DNA from 3 places in the Streptomyces sp. NPDC043876 genome. Region 3 is predicted to be linked to each of the others. Evidence: riboswitches for the same ligand, from Rfam matches in the RefSeq annotation. Region 3 holds a riboswitch; each other region holds the start of a gene.

Region 1 (5,709 bases), on a different contig from region 3:
CCGCCGAGCGGGGCCCCGATAACACTTATCGGTGAGCACTCTCTCGCACAAGGGGGCGGGGGGCGCACGGGGGGCCGATGGAAGGGGCCGACGGAGGGACCCCGGGGCCGGCCGCGCGGCCGGTCGGGGGACCCTCTCCCGGGGCGGGGGCCGGTGCCGGACGGGTGTCGGTTCGCGCCACCCGGGGCCCCCGCCGGCCGTCGGGTCAGTGGCCGCGCAGCCCCCGGTCCACGGCCGTCATCAGCTCGCCGTCCGCCGTGTCGCCGTCCAGCGACCAGAACATCGCGCCGCCGAGGCCGTGCTCGCGGATGTACGCCGTCTTGGTGCGCAGCACCTGCGGGTCGTCGTAGGTCCACAGCGTCGTGCCGTCGAAGAGCCACGCGCTGCCCGCCCGGCGGTCCCGGTGCAGGGTGTACGCGCCGGAGTCGGCCAGCTTCCTCAGCGCCTTGTAGTCCTCGTACCCGGCGGACCACGTCGCGGGCGCCGGCCCGGTCGCCGGGCGGCCCATGCCGTCGCCGCCGCCGGTGACCCCGGTCCAGCCCTGACCGTAGAAAGGCATGCCCATGACCAGCTTGCCCGCGGGTGCCCCGCGCCGCAGCCACGCGTCCACCGTCCCGTCGACGCTGAAGTCGTTCCGCGCGTACAGGGCCGACTGCTGGGCGGTGGTCTTCTCGCCGGAGACGTGGAAGTCGTAACCCTGGAGCGTGACGAAGTCCAGGTTCCGCATGATCTTCGGGACCTCGAAGCCCGCGTCGATCTTGGCGGGGGCGGTCGGGACGAAGGCGGTCAGCTGGTACTTCTTCTTCTGGGTCCGCCCGTAGGCGTCGAGCTGGGTACGGAACTCCTGGACCAGCGCCGTGAAGTTGCGCCTGTCCTCCGGGCGGTGGGTGGTGTCGGTGTCCCCGGCCGACCCCGGCCACTCCCAGTCGAGGTCGATCCCGTCGAAGAGGCCCGCGGCCGCGCCCGCGCCGCCGCGGGCACCGTCCTGCGGCAGATTGCCCTTGATGTAGAGGTCGATGCAGGACGCGACGAGCGCCTTGCGCGAGGCGGGTGTCCGGGCGGCGTCCGAGAAGTGCGTGGACCAGCTCCAACCGCCCAGGGAGATCTGTGCCTTGAGGCCCGGATGCCGGGCCTTCAGCTCGCGCAGCTGGTTGAAATTGCCGGCGAGCGGCTGGTCCCAGGTGTCGGCCACGCCGTCGACCGAGCCCGCGGCGTCGAGCGGACGGCCGTAGTCCGCCCAGGCGTCGGCCTCGCCGGGGACGTTGCCGGTGAAGCACGTGCCGTCCGCGCCGATGTTGCCGAAGGCGTAGTTGACGTGGGTGAGCTTGGCGGCGGCGCCGCCCGTTTCGAGGTTCTTGACCTGGAAGTCGCGTCCGTAGACGCCCCATTGGGTGAAGTATCCGACGCGGTGGTAGGCGCGTCCGTGACCGGAGCCGCCCTCGGAAGGGGCGGTGGCGGCTCCTGCGGCGGGCGCGATGGCCGCCAGGAGGGACAGGGAACAGGCGGCGGCGGCCAGCCTGCCGAGCGTACTGCGGCGCATGGGCTTCCTTTGCGGATGCGGGGAGTGGTGCTCCTGAGCCGTGCTGTGCGCGTGCTGTGCATCCGGAAGCTATTGGTCTGGACCAGAGTGGTCAAGGGGGCGGGCGGCCGATGTGGTCAAGGGCGCGGGTGGCGGGCGTGGTCAGGGGTGCAGGTGGCGTACGTGCCGCGGGGTCGGGCGGCCGGCGGTCCGGCTCAGGGCAGGCTCCACTGGCCGATGTCGTCGGCGGACCCGCTGTTCAGTGCGAACTGCACGGCCGAGGCGCGGGCGTCCTGCGGCAGTTCGAAGGTGACGCAGCCGGTGGCGGAGTCGCCGGGCGCCAGGGACCGTCCTTCGGGGAACTCGGCCCCGGCCGTCGTCGGCAACGCCACGCCGGGATGGCGCTCACCGTCGGCGTCCAGGAGGTACGAGCCGCTGCGCGGCGGGTCGGCGTAAGCGGCTGTACCGGTGTTGAGCAGGCGGAACTCGACCGCGACGAGGCGCCCGGCCGGATCCCGCAGGGCGTGCGCGGCGCGCGGGGCCGCCGGGTCGGTCACGGCGACGAGGGTGACGTCGAGCAGCTCGCCCGGGCGGTTGCCGCGGAGCGCGATGGTCTCGCCGGTGGGGTCGGTGGCGGCCGTCGCCACGGGCCCGCTGACGGTGGTTGCCCCGGGCCCGGCGGCGGCCGTCGCCATGAGTCCGGCGGCCGTCGTCCCCGGCCCGGCGCCGAGACCGAGCAGGACCGGTACGGCGAGCGCGAGGGTGGCCAGGGGGGACCGGAGACGGCGCACGGCGGGACCTCCTCGGGCACGGGACACCTCCACCATCCGTCCCTTCTCCGTGCCCCGCCACCCGCGTGGTTCCCACGGGCCGGGCGACCACATCGTGGAAGTGATTGGATCATCCGCCCGCCGCGTGCGAAGCTGGTTCCACCGGAGGGGCGTAGCTCAGTTGGTAGAGCGTTGGTCTCCAAAACCAAATGCCGTAGGTTCGAGTCCTGCCGCCCCTGCACGAAGAAGATCCGCCACAGCCCAGGTGGGAGCCCGCTCCCCCTGGGCTTTCGCGTGGTGCCGACGCGCCCCGCCGATGGCCCGGGCGCGGCCGGTCTGGCAGACTCGGCCGGGTTACCCGGGCGGCGCGGACCAGGAAACCGGTGTGAAACCGGTACGGTCCCGCCACTGTGACCGGGCCCTCGCGGCCCGGGAGTCAGACACTGACGCGCCGCCTCTTCACTTCGACCAGGGGACGAGGATCCCCCGGAGAGGCTTCGCCATGCCGCGTTTCCGCGCCGCCCTGCGCGCGCTCAGCCCGCTCGCCGCCCTGGCGCTCCTGATACCGCTCGCCGCCTGCGCCGCCACCCCGGACGAAGGGGCCCGCGACGGCGTCGCGCCGGACGGAACCACCCGGTCGGCGGCCGCCCCCGGGAGCGGGGGATTCCCGTCCACCGTGACCAACTGCGGTGTGACGACGACGTACAAGGCGCCGCCCCGCCGCGCCGTCGCCATGAACCAGCACGCCACCGAAATGCTGCTCGCCCTCGGCCTCGGGGACCGGATGGCGGGCACCGCCTACCTCGACGACGCCGTCCTGCCCGCCTACCGGCCGGCCTACGACAAGATCAAGGTGCTGGCGAAGGAGTACCCCTCGAAGGAGCTGCTCCTCGGCGCCGACCCCGACTTCGTCTACGGCGGCTACTCCAGCGCCTTCGACGCCGCGCAGGGCCGCGACCGCGCCGCGTTGGGCAAGAGCGGCATCAACACCCGGCTCAGCGTGGAGTACTGCACCCCCGGACCGGTCCGGTTCGAGCAGCTGAAGACCGAGATCACCGAAGTCGCCCGCACCTTCGGCGTGCCCGAGCGGGGCGCGAGGCTGATCGAGGACGAGCAGCGCCGCATCGACGCGGTGACCGCCCGCGTCAAGGACAAGGCGCGCCCGAACGTCTTCGTCTACGACTCCGGCGAGGCCGCCGCCTTCACCTCGGGCGGCAACGGCATCGGCAACGAGATCGTCTCCCTCGCGGGCGGAAGGAACGTGTTCGCCGACCTCAAGGACACCTTCGGCGACGTGTCCTGGGAGAAGGTCATCGAACGCGAGCCCGACACCGTGCTGATCTACGACTACGGCGGGACGAGCGTCGAAGCGAAGAAGCAGCGTCTGGTGAACGATCCGGCCCTCGCGCGGGTTCCCGCGATCAGGGACCGCCGTTTCGTCGTCCTTCCGCTGTCCTCCGCCGTCCTCGGGGTGCGCGTCGCCGACGCCGTCACATCCCTGGCCGGCCGGCTGCACCCCGACGCCGCGTGACGGCGGACCGCCGCCGGGCCCCCTTCGTCCTCGTCCTCCTCGCCCTCGCGCTGGTCGGCGGCGCGGTGGCGGGCCTGGCCCTGGGGCCGGTGCGGATCGCTCCCGGCCGGGTGCTGGACATCGTCCTGGCCGGACCGCGTCCCGGCGCCTTCGCCTCCATCGTGTGGGACGTGCGGATGCCGCGCGTGCTGCTCGCCATGGCCGTCGGAGCCGGGCTGGCCGTGACGGGCGCCGTGCTGCAGGCCCTCGTACGCAACCAGCTGGCCGATCCGTTCCTGCTCGGCGCGTCCTCCGGCGCCTCGGCGGGCGCCGTGGCCGTCATCGTGCTCGGCCTCGGGGCGGGCGTCGCGACCAGTGTCACCCTGCCCCTCGCCGCCTTCGCCGGGTCGCTCGGCGCCCTCGTCACGGTGTACGCCCTCGCCCGGCGCGGCGGCGCCATGACCACCGGGCGGCTGATCCTCGCCGGCGTCGCGGTCCAGTACGTGCTCTCCGCGCTGACCAGCCTCGCGCTGGTCCTCTCGGCCCGGGCGGAGCAGGTCCGGTCCATCCTCTTCTGGACGCTCGGCGGCCTCGGCGGGGCGCGCTGGGACCAACTGGCCGTGGCCGCCGTGGTCCTGGCGGTGGGGACCGGACTGCTGCTCGCCCTCGCCCGGCCGCTCGACCTGCTGCTCGCGGGGGAGGAGGACGCGCGCACCCTGGGACTCGACACCGGACGCTTCCGGGCCGCCGCCTTCGTGCTGGCCTCTCTCGTCATCGGGGTGCTGGTCGCCTTCAGCGGCGCGATCGGGTTCGTCGGGCTGATGGTTCCCCATGCGGCCCGGATGGTCGTGGGAGCCGGGCACCGGGCACTGCTGCCGGTGGCCGCGCTGGGCGGGGCCGTGTTCCTGACGCTGGCCGACCTGGTCGCCCGTACCGCCGCCGCGCCCGAGGAGATACCGGTCGGCGTCGTCACCGCGCTGATCGGCGGGCCGTTCTTCCTGTGGATGCTGCGGCGTTCCGGCCGCTCCGAGGGGGTGGCCGGATGACGGCGCCGGTGACCTCCGCGCCGCTGGAACTGCGGGCCGAGGCCGTACGTTACGAGGTCGACGGGAACACCCTGCTGCGCGGCATCGACCTCACCGCCCGCCCCGGTGAGACGGTCGGCGTGGTCGGTCCCAATGGCAGCGGCAAGACCACCTTGCTGCGCTGCGTCTACGGCACCTTGCGGCCCACCGCAGGCCGGGTGCTCCTGGACGGCGTGGACGCGGCCACTCTGGGCGTCAAGGAGCGGGCCCGGCGGGTGGCGGTCGTGCCGCAGGACGCGAGCGGCACCTTCGGGCTGACCGTGCGCGAGGTGGTGGCCATGGGGCGTGGTCCGCACAAGCGGTTCTGGGAACAGGACGGGCCGGCTGACGCCCGGCGCGTCACCGCAGCGCTGGCGACGGTCGGCGCCGAGGCCCTGGCCGCCCGCCGCTTCGACGAACTGTCCGGCGGCGAGCGCCAGCGCGCGCTGGTGGCCCGCGCCCTCGTCCAGGACCCCGCCCTGCTCGCGCTCGACGAGCCCACCAACCACCTCGACATCCGCTACCAGTTGGACGTCCTCCGCCTGGTCCGGGACCTGCCCGCCACGGCCTTGCTGGTCCTGCACGACCTGAACCTCGCCGCGGCCTTCTGCGACCGGCTGTACGTCCTGGACGCGGGCCGCGCGGTGGCCTCGGGGCCGCCGGGCGAGGTGCTGACGGAGGAACTCCTGGCCGAGGTGTACGGCGTGCGCACGCGCATCCAGGTCCACCCGACGACGGGGGCGCCGCACATCGTCTATCTGCCGTGAGCGGGCGGTCCGGGCGGGTCCGGGGACGGCCGTCCCCGGACCCGCCCGGCGCGGTTTACTGCGGGGTCGCGCCGCTGCC
Region 2 (5,709 bases), on a different contig from region 3:
GCCCTGCGGCGGCAGCCCGCCGCCGTCCGGGCCGCCGTCGGGGTCTCCGTCGGGGCCGTCCCCGGGGCCGCCCTCCGGTCCGCCGTCGTCCGGACCCTCCGGCTCCGGCTCCGGGCCGGGCTCGGGCTCGGGCTCCTCGTCCGGGAACCCGTCGAGGATCTCGTCCAGCTTGTCCTCGTCCAGCCCCGGCGCGTCGAAGGGGTTGCGCCGCCGCCGGTGCGGCAGCGCCAGCAGCGCGGCCTGGCGCACGTCCTCCTTGCGCACGTCGGTGCGCCCGGCCCAGGCCGCCAGCGCGGTGGCGGTGCGCGCCATCACGATGTCGGCCCGCATCCCGTCGACTTCGAAGGCGGCGCAGGTCGCCGCGATCTGCATCAGCGCGCCGTCCCCGAGCACCACCCGGCCCAGCAGCGCCCGGGCCGCGATCACCCGGGCCCGTACGTCCGCCTCGTCACCGGCCCAGCGCGCGGCGAAGCCCGCGGAGTCGTCCTCGTACGCGAGCCGGCGGCGCACCACCTCGACGCGCTGCGCGGGCTCCCGGGAGGCGGCGACCTCGACGGTCAGCCCGAACCGGTCCAGCAGCTGCGGCCGTAGCTCACCCTCCTCCGGGTTCATCGTGCCGACCAGCAGGAAGCGGGCGGCGTGCCGTACGGAGACGCCCTCGCGCTCGACGTAGGAGGCGCCCATCGCGGCGGCGTCGAGGAGCAGGTCGATGAGGTGGTCGTGCAGCAGGTTGACCTCGTCGACGTAGAGGATCCCGCGGTGCGCGTCGGCCAGCAGGCCCGGTTCGAAGGCCTTCACGCCCTCGGACAGGGCCCGTTCGATGTCCAGCGCGCCGACGAGCCGATCCTCGGAGGCGCCGACGGGCAGCTCGACCATCCGCGCGGGGCGCGCGGCGGCCGGGCCGGGCTCGTGCGGGCCGTCGGGGCAGGCCGGATCCGGCGCGGTGGGCGCGCAGCTGAACCGGCAGCCGGGGACGACGTCCACGTGCGGCAGCAGCGTCGACAGCGCGCGGACGGCGGTGGACTTGGCCGTCCCCTTCTCGCCGCGCACGAGCACGCCGCCGACCGCGGGGCTCACCGCGTTGAGCAGCAGCGCGAGGCGCAGGTCGGTTTGACCGACCAGTGCGGTGAACGGGTAGGGGGTGCTCACGTGTTGCTCACTCCTTCGAAGGTGCGGACCGTACCCGGGGCTCCGCCCCGGACCCCGCGCCTCAATCGCGGGCGGGGCCGGAGGGTGTCAGCCCGTCCGGCGTTTGAGGACCGGGTCCGGGCGGAGCCCGGTTTCGGGAAGGGGCGGGGTGGGGGAGAGCCCCGCAGGGCCCGGGGCGCCGTCACGGCGCGCCCGGCGGCAGGAACGGGAGCCCCGCCGGGGCGCCGGACTCGATCAACCGCAGCAGCGCATCGGTATCGGCGTGCTCCTCGATCAGATCGCCGAGCAGATCCAGCTGCTCCTCCCGCAGGGAGCCGAACGACGTGTCCGGGGCCGGAACGAACCGGCGGCCGGCGGCCCGCGCGACCTCCCGCAGGAAGGCCCGCCGGAAGCCATCGCTCTCCAGTGACCCGTGCCAGTGGGTGCCCCACACCTCACCGACCCGGCACCCGTCCAGGAAGGGGGTGCCGCCCCGCACATCGGCGACGCCGTGGTGGATCTCGTACCCCTGGACGCTCTCGCCCAGCGCGCTCCCGCTCGGCCGCGCGAGGGTCTTCTCCCGCTCGAAGCGGACCCGCACGGGCAGCAGCCCGAGCCCCTCGACGACCCCGGCCCGGGACTCGACCTCGTCCTCGATGGACTCGCCCAGCACCTGGAAGCCACCGCAGACGCCCAGCACCGGACGCCCCTCGGCGGCCCGGCGGGCCAGCGCGTCGGCGAGCCCGCGCTCGCGCAGCCAGGCCAGCGCCTTCACGGTGCCCCGGGTGCCGGGGACGACGACCAGGTCGGCGTCGGCCAGTTCCTCGGCCCGGTCCACGAACCGCACCACGACGCCCGGTTCGGCGGCCAGCGCGTCCACGTCCGTGAAGTTCGACATCAGCGGGACCGCGCACACCGCGATCCGCAGCACGTCCTCGCCGACCGGCGGGGCGACCACGGACTCCCGTACGGCGCCGCGCAGCGAGACCCGCAGGCCGTCCTCCTCGTCGATGCCGAGCCCGTGCCGGAAGGGCAGCACCCCGTAGGTCGCCCGCCCGGTCAGCCCGCGCAGCATCTCCATGCCCGGCTCCAGCAGGGACACGTCCCCGCGGAACTTGTTGACCAGGTACCCCGCGATCAGCGACTGGTCCTCGGGCGACAGCAGGGCCGTCGTACCGAAGAAGGAGGCGAAGACCCCGCCGCGGTCGATGTCGCCGACCACGACCACCGGGAAGCGCGCGGCCCGCGCGATCCCCATGTTCACGATGTCCGTGCGCCGCAGGTTGATCTCGGCCGGACTGCCCGCCCCCTCGCAGATCACGGCGTCATACGTGCCCCGCAGCTGCTCCAGGCAGTCCGTGACGATGCCGAGCAACTGCTCCTGCCTCCCCCCGTGATAGCCGCGCGCACTCATCTCACCCACCGGCTTGCCCAGCAGCACGACCTGGCTGCTGCGGTCGCTGCCGGGTTTCAGCAGCACCGGGTTCATCAGCGCGGTGGGTTCGACCCGCGCCGCCTGGGCCTGCATCGCCTGGGCGCGGCCGATCTCGGCGCCCTCCAGGGTGACGAAGGAGTTCAGCGACATGTTCTGTGCCTTGAAGGGCGCCACCTTCACGCCCTGGCGGGCCAGCCAGCGGCAGATGCCCGCGGTGACCACGCTCTTGCCCGCGTCGGAGGTGGTGCCGGCGACCAGGAGTCCGCCGCCGCGCCGTGCGCCGCTCATGCGCTTCCCTTCGTCGTACGACCGGATGCGCGGCGTGACGCGCGCAGTGACGACACCAGCGACCGCAGGGCCACGCATGCCCCGAGGGAGATCCAGGTGACCCGGCGCGAGAGCCGTACGGCGCGCTCGATGTCCGGGGCGTCGACCGGACGGCCCGCCGCCCCGTTCAGCACCGCCCGGTGCTCCACGCGCCCCGCGTACGCCAGGGTCCCGCCGAGGCGGACCCCGAGCGCGCCCGCGAAGGAGGCCTCCACCGGGCCGGCGTTCGGGCTGGGGTGGGCGGCGGCGTCCGCGCGCCAGGCCCGTACGGCGCCCCGCCGGTCGGGTCCGGCCGCCACGGCGGCCAGCGCGGTCAGCCGGGCGCCCGGCCAGCCCGCGACGTCGTCGAGCCGGGCCGAGGCCCAGCCGTAGCGCAGGTAGCGCGGGGAGCGGTGGCCGACCATCGCGTCCAGGGTGTTCACGGCGCGGAAGAACAGCAACCCGGGCACCCCCGCCAGGGCGCCCCAGACCAGCGCGCCGACGACGGCGTCCGAGGTGTTCTCGGCGACGGACTCCACGACGGCGCGGGCGATCTGCTGCTCGTCCAGGGCCTGCGGGTCGCGTCCGCACAGGTGCGGCAGCCGCTCCCGGGCCACCTCGGTGTCCCCGGCGGCCAGGGCGCCCCCGATGGCCCGGGCTTCGCGGCCCAGCGAGGTGCCGCCCACCACCGCCCAGGTGGCGGCGGCGGTCAGGGCGATGCGGGCGGCGGCGGGCCGGGAGCGCACGGCGCGGGCGCCGAGCGCGCCGACGGCGGCCGCGCCCCCCGCGCACACCAGGGCGTGCAGGGCGCCCCGGGCCCGGCTGTGGCCCCACAGGGCCCGTTCGACGGTGGCGGCGGTCCGCCCGAAGGCGGCGACGGGATGCCCGCGGCGCGGATCACCGAGGATCCGGTCGCCGATCAGGCCGGCCGTCGCGCCGTACGCGAAAACGCGATCGGCACGCATGTGGCAGGTAGGTCCTCACTCAGGGTCCGCGCCCTGGTTCGACGTGTCCGGTGGCGAGAGTTCCTGGCTTCCGGGGAGCCGTCGGCTCCTCGGTGACAGTGGCGGGACCGCGCCGGATTCGCACCGGACTTCCTCTTCATGCCGCCGTGTTGGCTCCGGCAGTCCACCACGCCCCGCGAACGCCCGTCAACTTGCCGTTGACCTGCGAAAGCTCCCCCCGGCGGTGGGCCGGAGGGAGCTTTCGGACGTGCTGGGGCGGGTGGGACGCGCGGGGGTGGCCGCGCGGCGTCAGCTGACGATCAGGTAGATCGCGTAGCCGACGGCCACCGCGCAGAGCGAGAAGCAGGCGTAGGCGCCGGTGCGTGCCAGGTGGGCGGCGCCGCCCCGGCCGGTCGCGGCCTCGTGCTTCGACAGGCCCACGATGCCCAGGGTGAACAGGGTCACGAGGGCGACGGTGGCGGAGAGGCTGACGCCGAACACGGAGCCGAGTGCTGCCCAGTCGATCTTCATACTGCCGATTCCTCTGTGGGTCAGACCGCGGCGGCGGGAGCCGCCGGGGCCGGGGGAGCGGCCGGTGCCGGGGTGGGGATGGTCGCCTTGAAGGCCTCGTCCGTGACCGCGGCGGTGGTGCCCGCGAGCGGCGGAACGACGACGGCGGCGATCGCGGTGGTGACCACGCCGGGAGCCTCGGCCGGGGCGTCCGGCGTGCCGTTCACGTTGGTGTGGTCGACGACCTGGCGGCGCGAGACGAGCCAGATGGCGACGCAGGAGCCGACGAGGAAGAGCGCGACGGCGGCCACGCCGACGTCACCGGTCCGCATGACGAGCTCGGCGCCCGCGGACACCAGGGCGGCGGCCGGCAGGGTCAGGCCCCAGGCGATGAACATCCGGCTGGCGGTGGACCAGCGGACCACGCCGCCCTTGCGGCCCAGGCCCGCACCCATGACCGCGCCGGAGCAGGCGTGGGTGGTGGAGAGGGAGAAGCCGAGGCTGGAGGAGGCCAGGATGACGCTGGCGGCCGAGGTCTGGGCGGCGAAGCCCTGCTGCGGCTGGAGGTCGGTCAGGCCGCTGCCCATGGTGCGGATGATGCGCCAGCCGCCCAGGTAGGTGCCCATCGCGATCGCCATGCCGGCCGAGAAGATGACCCAGACCGGCGGGTTGGAGCCGGGGGCGAGCGCACCGCCGGCGACCAGCGCCAGGGTGATGATGCCCATGGTCTTCTGCGCGTCGTTGGTGCCGTGCGCCAGGGAGACGAGTCCGGCCGAGGCGATCTGACCGGCCTTGTAGCCCTTGGCCGAGGTCTTCTCGTCGACGTTCTTGCCCACCTTGTAGGTGAGCCGCGAGGCCAGCATCGCGGCCACTCCGGCCACGATGGGCGCGGCGACCGCGGGGAGCAGCACCTTGGTGACGAGCGTGCCGCCGTTGACGGCGCCGAGACCGGCGGAGGCGACGGCCGCACCGACCAGGCCGCCCATCAGGGCGTGCGAGGAACTGGACGGCAGGCCGACCAGCCAGGTGACGAGGTTCCAGAGGATGGCGCCGACCAGCGCGGCGAAGATGACCTCCGGCTGGATGCCTTGCTCGTTGACCAGGCCCTTGGAGATCGTCTTGGCGACCTCCACGGACATGAACGCGCCGACGAGGTTCAGCACGGCGGACATGGCCACCGCCGTCTTGGGCTTGAGTGCGCCGGTCGAGATGGTGGTGGCCATCGCGTTGGCCGTGTCGTGGAAACCGTTCGTGAAGTCGAACACGAGAGCGGTAATGATCACGATCCCGAGGAGAAGCGTTATGTGCTCCATTTACCCAGGCTTCTGTTTGACGTCAGTGGCTCGCCGACCGTAGGCAACCTGAGTGAACGGAAGATGAACTGGA
Region 3 (5,709 bases):
CAGGCCCGGAAGCGCCGTCGTACCGCCCCAGATCTGGCGGGCGCGCAGGATGGACAGGACCAGGTTGACGCGGTCCGGGCCGGCCGGGGCGCCACCCAGCACGTGCAGGCCGTCGCGGATCTGCGCGTCCTTGACCTCGCAGAGCCAGCCGTCGACGTGCAGCAGGAAGTCGTCGAAGCCGTCGTCGTCCGGACGGGCCTCCAGGCCCAGGTCGTGGTCGAGCTTCGCGGCCTGGATCAGGGTCCAGATCTGGGCGCGGATCGCGGGCAACTTGGCCGGGTCCATGGAGGAGATCTGCGCGTACTCGTCCAGGTGCTGCTCCAGGCGCGCGATGTCGCCGTACGACTCCGCGCGGGCCATCGGCGGCACCAGGTGGTCGACCAGGGTCGCGTGCACGCGGCGCTTGGCCTGGGTGCCCTCGCCCGGGTCGTTGACCAGGAACGGGTAGACGAGCGGGAGGTCGCCGAGCGCGGCGTCCGGCGCACAGGAGGCGGACAGGCCCGCGTTCTTGCCGGGCAGCCACTCCAGGTTGCCGTGCTTGCCCAGGTGGATCATGGCGTCGGCGCCGAAACCGCCGTCCTCGGCCGCGGCCTGGATCCAGCGGTAGGCGGCGAGGTAGTGGTGCGAGGGCGGGAGGTCCGGGTCGTGGTAGATCGCGATCGGGTTCTCGCCGAAGCCGCGCGGCGGCTGGATGAGGATGAGCAGGTTCCCGCGGCGCAGCGCCGCCAGCACGATGTCGCCGTCGGGGTCGCCGCCGGCCGCGGTGCGCGAGCGGTCCAGGAACATGTTGCCGGGCGCCTGCCCCCAGTGCTCCTCGACGCCTTCGCGCAGCTCGCCGGGGAGCGTGGCGTACCAGCGGCGGTAGTCGGCGGCCGGGATGCGGACCGGGTTGCGGGCCAGCTGCTCCTCGGTGAGCCAGTCCTGGTCGTGGCCGCCGGCCTCGATCAGCGCGCGGATCAGCTCGTCCCCGTCGCCGGAGACCAGGCCGGGGATCTCCTCGGCCGGGCCGAAGTCGTAGCCCTCCGCGATCAGGCGGCGCAGCAGCGCGACGGCACTGGCGGGGGTGTCGAGACCGACGGCGTTGCCGATGCGGGAGTGCTTGGTGGGGTACGCGGAGAGGACGAGCGCGATCCGCTTCTCGGCGTTCGGGGTGTGCCGCAGCCGGGCGTGGCGTACGGCGATCCCCGCGACGCGGGCGGCCCGCTCGGGATCGGCGACGTACGCCGGGAGGCCGTCCTCGTCGATCTCCTTGAAGGAGAACGGGACGGTGATCAGCCGGCCGTCGAACTCCGGCACCGCGACCTGGCTGGCCGAGTCGAGCGGGGACAGGCCCTCGTCGCTCTCCATCCACGTCTCGCGCGAACCGGTCAGGCACAGCGCCTGCAGGATCGGTACGTCGAGGGCGGCGAGCGCGCCCGCGTCCCACGACTCGTCGTCGCCGCCCGCCGAGGCCTCGGCGGGGCGGGTGCCGCCCGCCGCCAGGACCGTGGTCACGATGGCGTCCGCCGTCGCCAGCTCCGCGAGCAGTTCCGGCTCGGGGGAGCGCAGCGAGGAGACGTACAGCGGCACGGGCACGCCGCCCGCGTCCACCACGGCGTCCGCGAGGCCGTGCACGAAGGCGGTGTTGCCGCTCATGTGGTGGGCGCGGTAGTAGAGCACCGCGATCCGGGGGCCCGTGGCGGGCTCTGCCGCGCGCTCCAGCCGGCCCCAGGTGGGCGCGGCCGCGGGCGGGTCGAAGCCGTGGCCGGTGAGCAGCACGGTGTCCGAGAGGAAGCGGGCCAGCTGCTCCAGGTTGGCCGGGCCGCCGTGCGCGAGGTAGGCGTGGGCCTCGGCCGCGATGCCGATGGGGACGGTGGACGCCTCCATCAGCTGGGCGTCGGGGGCCTGTTCGCCGGTCAGGACGACGACCGGCCGCGGCTGGTCGGCGGCGAGGAGCAGGTCGAGCCCCTCCTGCCAGGCGCGCAGGCCGCCGAGGAGGCGTACGACGACCAGGTCCACGCCGTCGAGCAGCGCGGGGAGGTCGTCGAGGGGGAGCCGGGAAGGGTTCGCGAACCGGTACGGGACCGGGCCGTCGTCCGAGGCGCGGGCACTGAGCAGATCGGTGTCGGACGTCGACAGCAGCAGGATCATGCGGCGGCGGGCCTTCCTCGGGGTTTCCGCGCCCCGGGCAGTGAGGACGACGGGAGTTCCTGACTCACCCGGTGGCGCGGTGGGGCGCTGCCGGATTCACAGTGGCGGGACCGCGCCGGAATCGCACCGGGCTTCCTCCCATGTCGCCGTCCTCGGCGATGACGGGCCGAATGGCCCGTCGAGGGGCCATCTTAGGTGCCGGGGCGAGCGGATGGCAGGTGGGGGCGGTTCCCGGGGCGGATCGCTGGCGCGGGGCCGGGGTTTGGTGGTGCGGGGCCGGGTTTTGGCGGCGGGTGCGGGTGGTGGGGCCTGTGGTGTGCCCTCAAGCGCCGGGCGGGCTGGATTTGGTTCGGGTGGGTGTGTGGCCGCGGGTCGCGGGGCCTGGGGTGGGTGCCCTCAAGCGCCGGGCGGGCTGGAATTGGCTCGGGTGGGTGTGTGGCTGCGGGTGTTGGGCGGGCTGGGATTGGCAGGCGGGTGGGTCGTTGGGCCGGGGTGGTGGTGGCCTTGGCTGTGTTGGCGGGTGCGGGTGGTGGGGCCTCCGGCGGGCCCTCAAACGCCGGGCGGGCTGAATTTGGCGACCGGGGTACCGGGCAGGCCGGATCGGACTGGGGTGGTTGTGTGGCCAGGGTGTGGGGGCTGGAATTTGCTGCGCCGGGATGCGGGCAAATTCAGCCTCGCCGGCGTTTGAGGCGCCGCCGGAGGCTCCACATGGCGGCAGTCGCCAACGCACCGGCGGCTGACGGGCGCGCAGGCCCGGGCCGCGGGGCCGGCGGCATCTGGGCGTGCGCCGGGCCGGGTCGGTGGCATGCGGGCGTGCCGGGCTAGAGGCGGCGGCGTGCCGGGGTGCCGGGCCGGTGGCGGTGGCATGCGGGCGTGCCGGGCCAGGCCGGGCCGGGTCGGTGGCATGCGGGCAGGCCGGGCCAGGGTCGGCGGCGTGCCGGGGGTGCCGGGCCGGGGTCGGCGGCATGCGGGCGTGCCGGGCCAGGTCGGGCCGCGGCGCGGCGGCGCCATGCGGGTGGCAGGGCCCGGGCGGCGGCATGCGGGCGGGCAGGGTATGGGGCGGCGGGGCGTGGGCGGGGGGACGGGGCGTGGTGACGGACACAGGTCGGTGGGCGCCGATCGTGGGTATGCTCGCCGCCATGCCCCCGCCCTCTTCCGCCGCATCCCGGGACGAACCCGTCATACGGGACCGCGGCGACGCCTGCCCCGGCGCGCTGCGCCTGCACGCGGCGGACGACGGGCACCTCGCCCGGATCCGGATCCCCGGGGGTCTGCTCACGGCGGATGCCGCCGTCGCAGTGGCCGACGCCGCGGACCGGCTCGGCGACGGGCACCTCGACCTCACCTCGCGGGGCAACGCGCAGCTGCGCGGCCTCGGCGCGAGCTGCGGCGGCGAACTCGCCGCCCTGCTGACCGCCGCCCAACTGCTGCCCGCCGCAGCGGCCACCCACGAACGCGTCCGCAACATCGTCGCCTCGCCCCTGTCCGGGCTCGACCGGCAGGGCCGCCCCGACGTCACGCCGTGGGTCGGCGCGCTGGACCGGCTGCTGTGCGCGAGCGGGCCCGCGGCCGCGCTGTCCGGGCGCTTCCTCTTCGCCCTCGACGATGGACGCGGCGACGTGTCCTCGCTCGCACCCGACGTGCACGTGCTGGCCCTGAAGCGCGGAATGGCCGTGCTGTGGACGCACGATGACACCGACGCGGTCGCCGTGGGCCACCAGGACGCGCCCCGGGCGGCCCTGACGGTCGCCCGGTACTTCCTCGACGTGGTCCGCGAAGCCGGCACCAAGGCCTGGCGGGTGAGCGAGCTTCCCGCCGAACAACGCCCGGAGTCCGGGGAGTTGCTCAATCGGCTGCGGGAGCAGGGCATTTCGGCCGAGCGGGCCCACGGCTTCCGGCGCCGGACCGGACCCGGGCCCCGCCCCGGTCCGGTGGCGGGGCTGGACCCGGACCACGTCGCCCTCTCGGTACTGGCCCCGCTGGGCCGGCTGACCAGCGCCCAGTGGCGCCTGCTCGCCGCCACGGCCACCGCCGCGGCCGGGACCCTGCGGCTCACGCCCTGGCGCGGGATCGTCGTTCCCGGTGTCCGCGCGGCCACGGCCGCCGACACCCTCGCCCGGCTCGCCGACGCCGGGCTGGTGACGGCGCCCGGCGACCCGTGGGAGAACGTGAGCGCCTGCACCGGGCGGCCCGGCTGCGCGAAGGCACTGGCCGACGTACGGACCGACGCCCGCGCGGTCGTGGCCCGTTCGGGCGCGGCGGGCGGACCGGACGCACCGGCCCCCGCGGCCGCGGCGCTGCCCGTGCACTGGTCCGGGTGCGAGCGGCGCTGCGGGCACCCGCGCGCCCGCGCCTGGGTGGACCTGGTCGCCGGGCCCCGGGGGTACGGCGTCACCGTGGCCGGCCCGCGCGCCGGGCACACGGTGCGGGAGGACGTACCGGCCACCCCCGAGGACCTGACCGCCGCCCTCGCGGAAGCGGATGCGAAAGCCGCGTTCCACCAGCCCCACCCGACCCAGCACACCCAGCAGCCTCAGCGGCAGATGTAGTTCAAGAGATGAGCGAGTACACAGTGTTCGAGTACGAGAAGGACGGCGCCGCGATCTACCGCCAGTCCTTTGCCACGATCCGCGCCGAGGCGGACCTCGCCGGGCTGCCCGCCTCGGTGTCGCAGGTCGCCGTACGCATGATCCACGCGTGCGGGATGACCGACCTGACCAAGGATCTGGGGTACACGCCGGACGTGGTGCTGCGTGCCCGCGCCGCGCTGAACGCGGGGGCGCCCATCCTGTGCGACGTCCGCATGGTCGCCAGCGGGGTCACCCGCAAGCGGCTGCCCGCCGACAACGAGGTGATCTGCACCCTGTCGGACCCGGCCGTACCGGACCTGGCCGCGAAGATGGCCACCACGCGCAGCGCCGCCGCCCTCGAACTCTGGCGCGACCGCGGCCTGTTGGAAGGCTCGGTGATCGCCGTCGGCAACGCGCCGACCGCACTCTTCCGGCTGCTGGAGATGATCGAGGAAGGCGCGCCCCGCCCGGCCGCCGTCATCGGCGTGCCCGTCGGATTCATCGGCGCCGCCGAATCCAAGGACGCGCTCGCCGCCCACCCCTCGGGGCTTGACCACCTGATCGTCCGGGGGCGGCGCGGCGGCAGCGCCATCGCCGCCGCCGCCGTCAACGCGATCGCGAGCGAGGAAGAATGAGCGCCACCAGCGCCACCAGCGCCACCAGCGCCACCAGCGCCACCAGCGCGACGACCACCCCCGCCACCACCGGTGCCGCCGGTACGGGAGCCGCGGCCGGACGGCTCTACGGCGTGGGCCTCGGCCCCGGCGACCCCTCCCTGATGACCCTGCGGGCCGTCCAGGTGATCGCGGAGGCGGACGTCGTCGCCTACCACAGCGCCCGCCACGGACGTTCCATCGCCCGCTCGATCGCGGCCGCCCACCTGCGCGCGGACCACATCGAAGAGCCGCTGGTCTACCCGCTCACCACCGAGAGCACCGATCACCCCGGCGGCTACCAGGGGGCGATGGAGGAGTTCTACGAGGCCTCCGCCGCCCGGCTCGGCGCCCAC

What was found. Region 3 has a riboswitch for cobalamin ahead of cobN (cobaltochelatase subunit CobN). Riboswitches for the same ligand answer to the same signal wherever they lie in the genome.
Region 1: another riboswitch for cobalamin. It lies ahead of AC0693_RS10230 (ABC transporter substrate-binding protein); the one in region 3 lies ahead of cobN (cobaltochelatase subunit CobN).
Region 2: another riboswitch for cobalamin. It lies ahead of AC0693_RS32555 (cobalamin biosynthesis protein); the one in region 3 lies ahead of cobN (cobaltochelatase subunit CobN).

Annotation. Positions count from the first base shown of each region.
Region 1 is NZ_JBWKDV010000003.1:180,375-186,083, forward strand. It holds gene AC0693_RS10215 (glycoside hydrolase family 18 protein) at 206-1,540, opposite strand; gene AC0693_RS10220 (DUF4352 domain-containing protein) at 1,735-2,310, opposite strand; tRNA gene AC0693_RS10225 (tRNA-Trp) at 2,456-2,528, shown strand; cobalamin riboswitch at 2,623-2,755, shown strand; gene AC0693_RS10230 (ABC transporter substrate-binding protein) at 2,792-3,820, shown strand; gene AC0693_RS10235 (FecCD family ABC transporter permease) at 3,784-4,845, shown strand; gene AC0693_RS10240 (ABC transporter ATP-binding protein) at 4,842-5,630, shown strand; gene AC0693_RS10245 (VOC family protein) at 5,686-5,709, opposite strand, start outside.
Region 2 is NZ_JBWKDV010000013.1:54,261-59,969, reverse strand. It holds gene AC0693_RS32565 (putative cobaltochelatase) at 1-1,149, opposite strand, end outside; partial or broken gene AC0693_RS32560 (cobyric acid synthase) at 1,211-2,851, opposite strand; gene AC0693_RS32555 (cobalamin biosynthesis protein) at 2,848-3,834, opposite strand; cobalamin riboswitch at 3,870-4,017, opposite strand; gene AC0693_RS32550 (hypothetical protein) at 4,123-4,344, opposite strand; gene AC0693_RS32545 (inorganic phosphate transporter) at 4,365-5,636, opposite strand.
Region 3 is NZ_JBWKDV010000006.1:434,039-439,747, forward strand. It holds gene cobN (cobaltochelatase subunit CobN) at 1-2,130, opposite strand, end outside; cobalamin riboswitch at 2,171-2,302, opposite strand; gene cobG (precorrin-3B synthase) at 3,270-4,679, shown strand; gene AC0693_RS21395 (precorrin-8X methylmutase) at 4,688-5,335, shown strand; gene AC0693_RS21400 (precorrin-2 C(20)-methyltransferase) at 5,332-5,709, shown strand, end outside.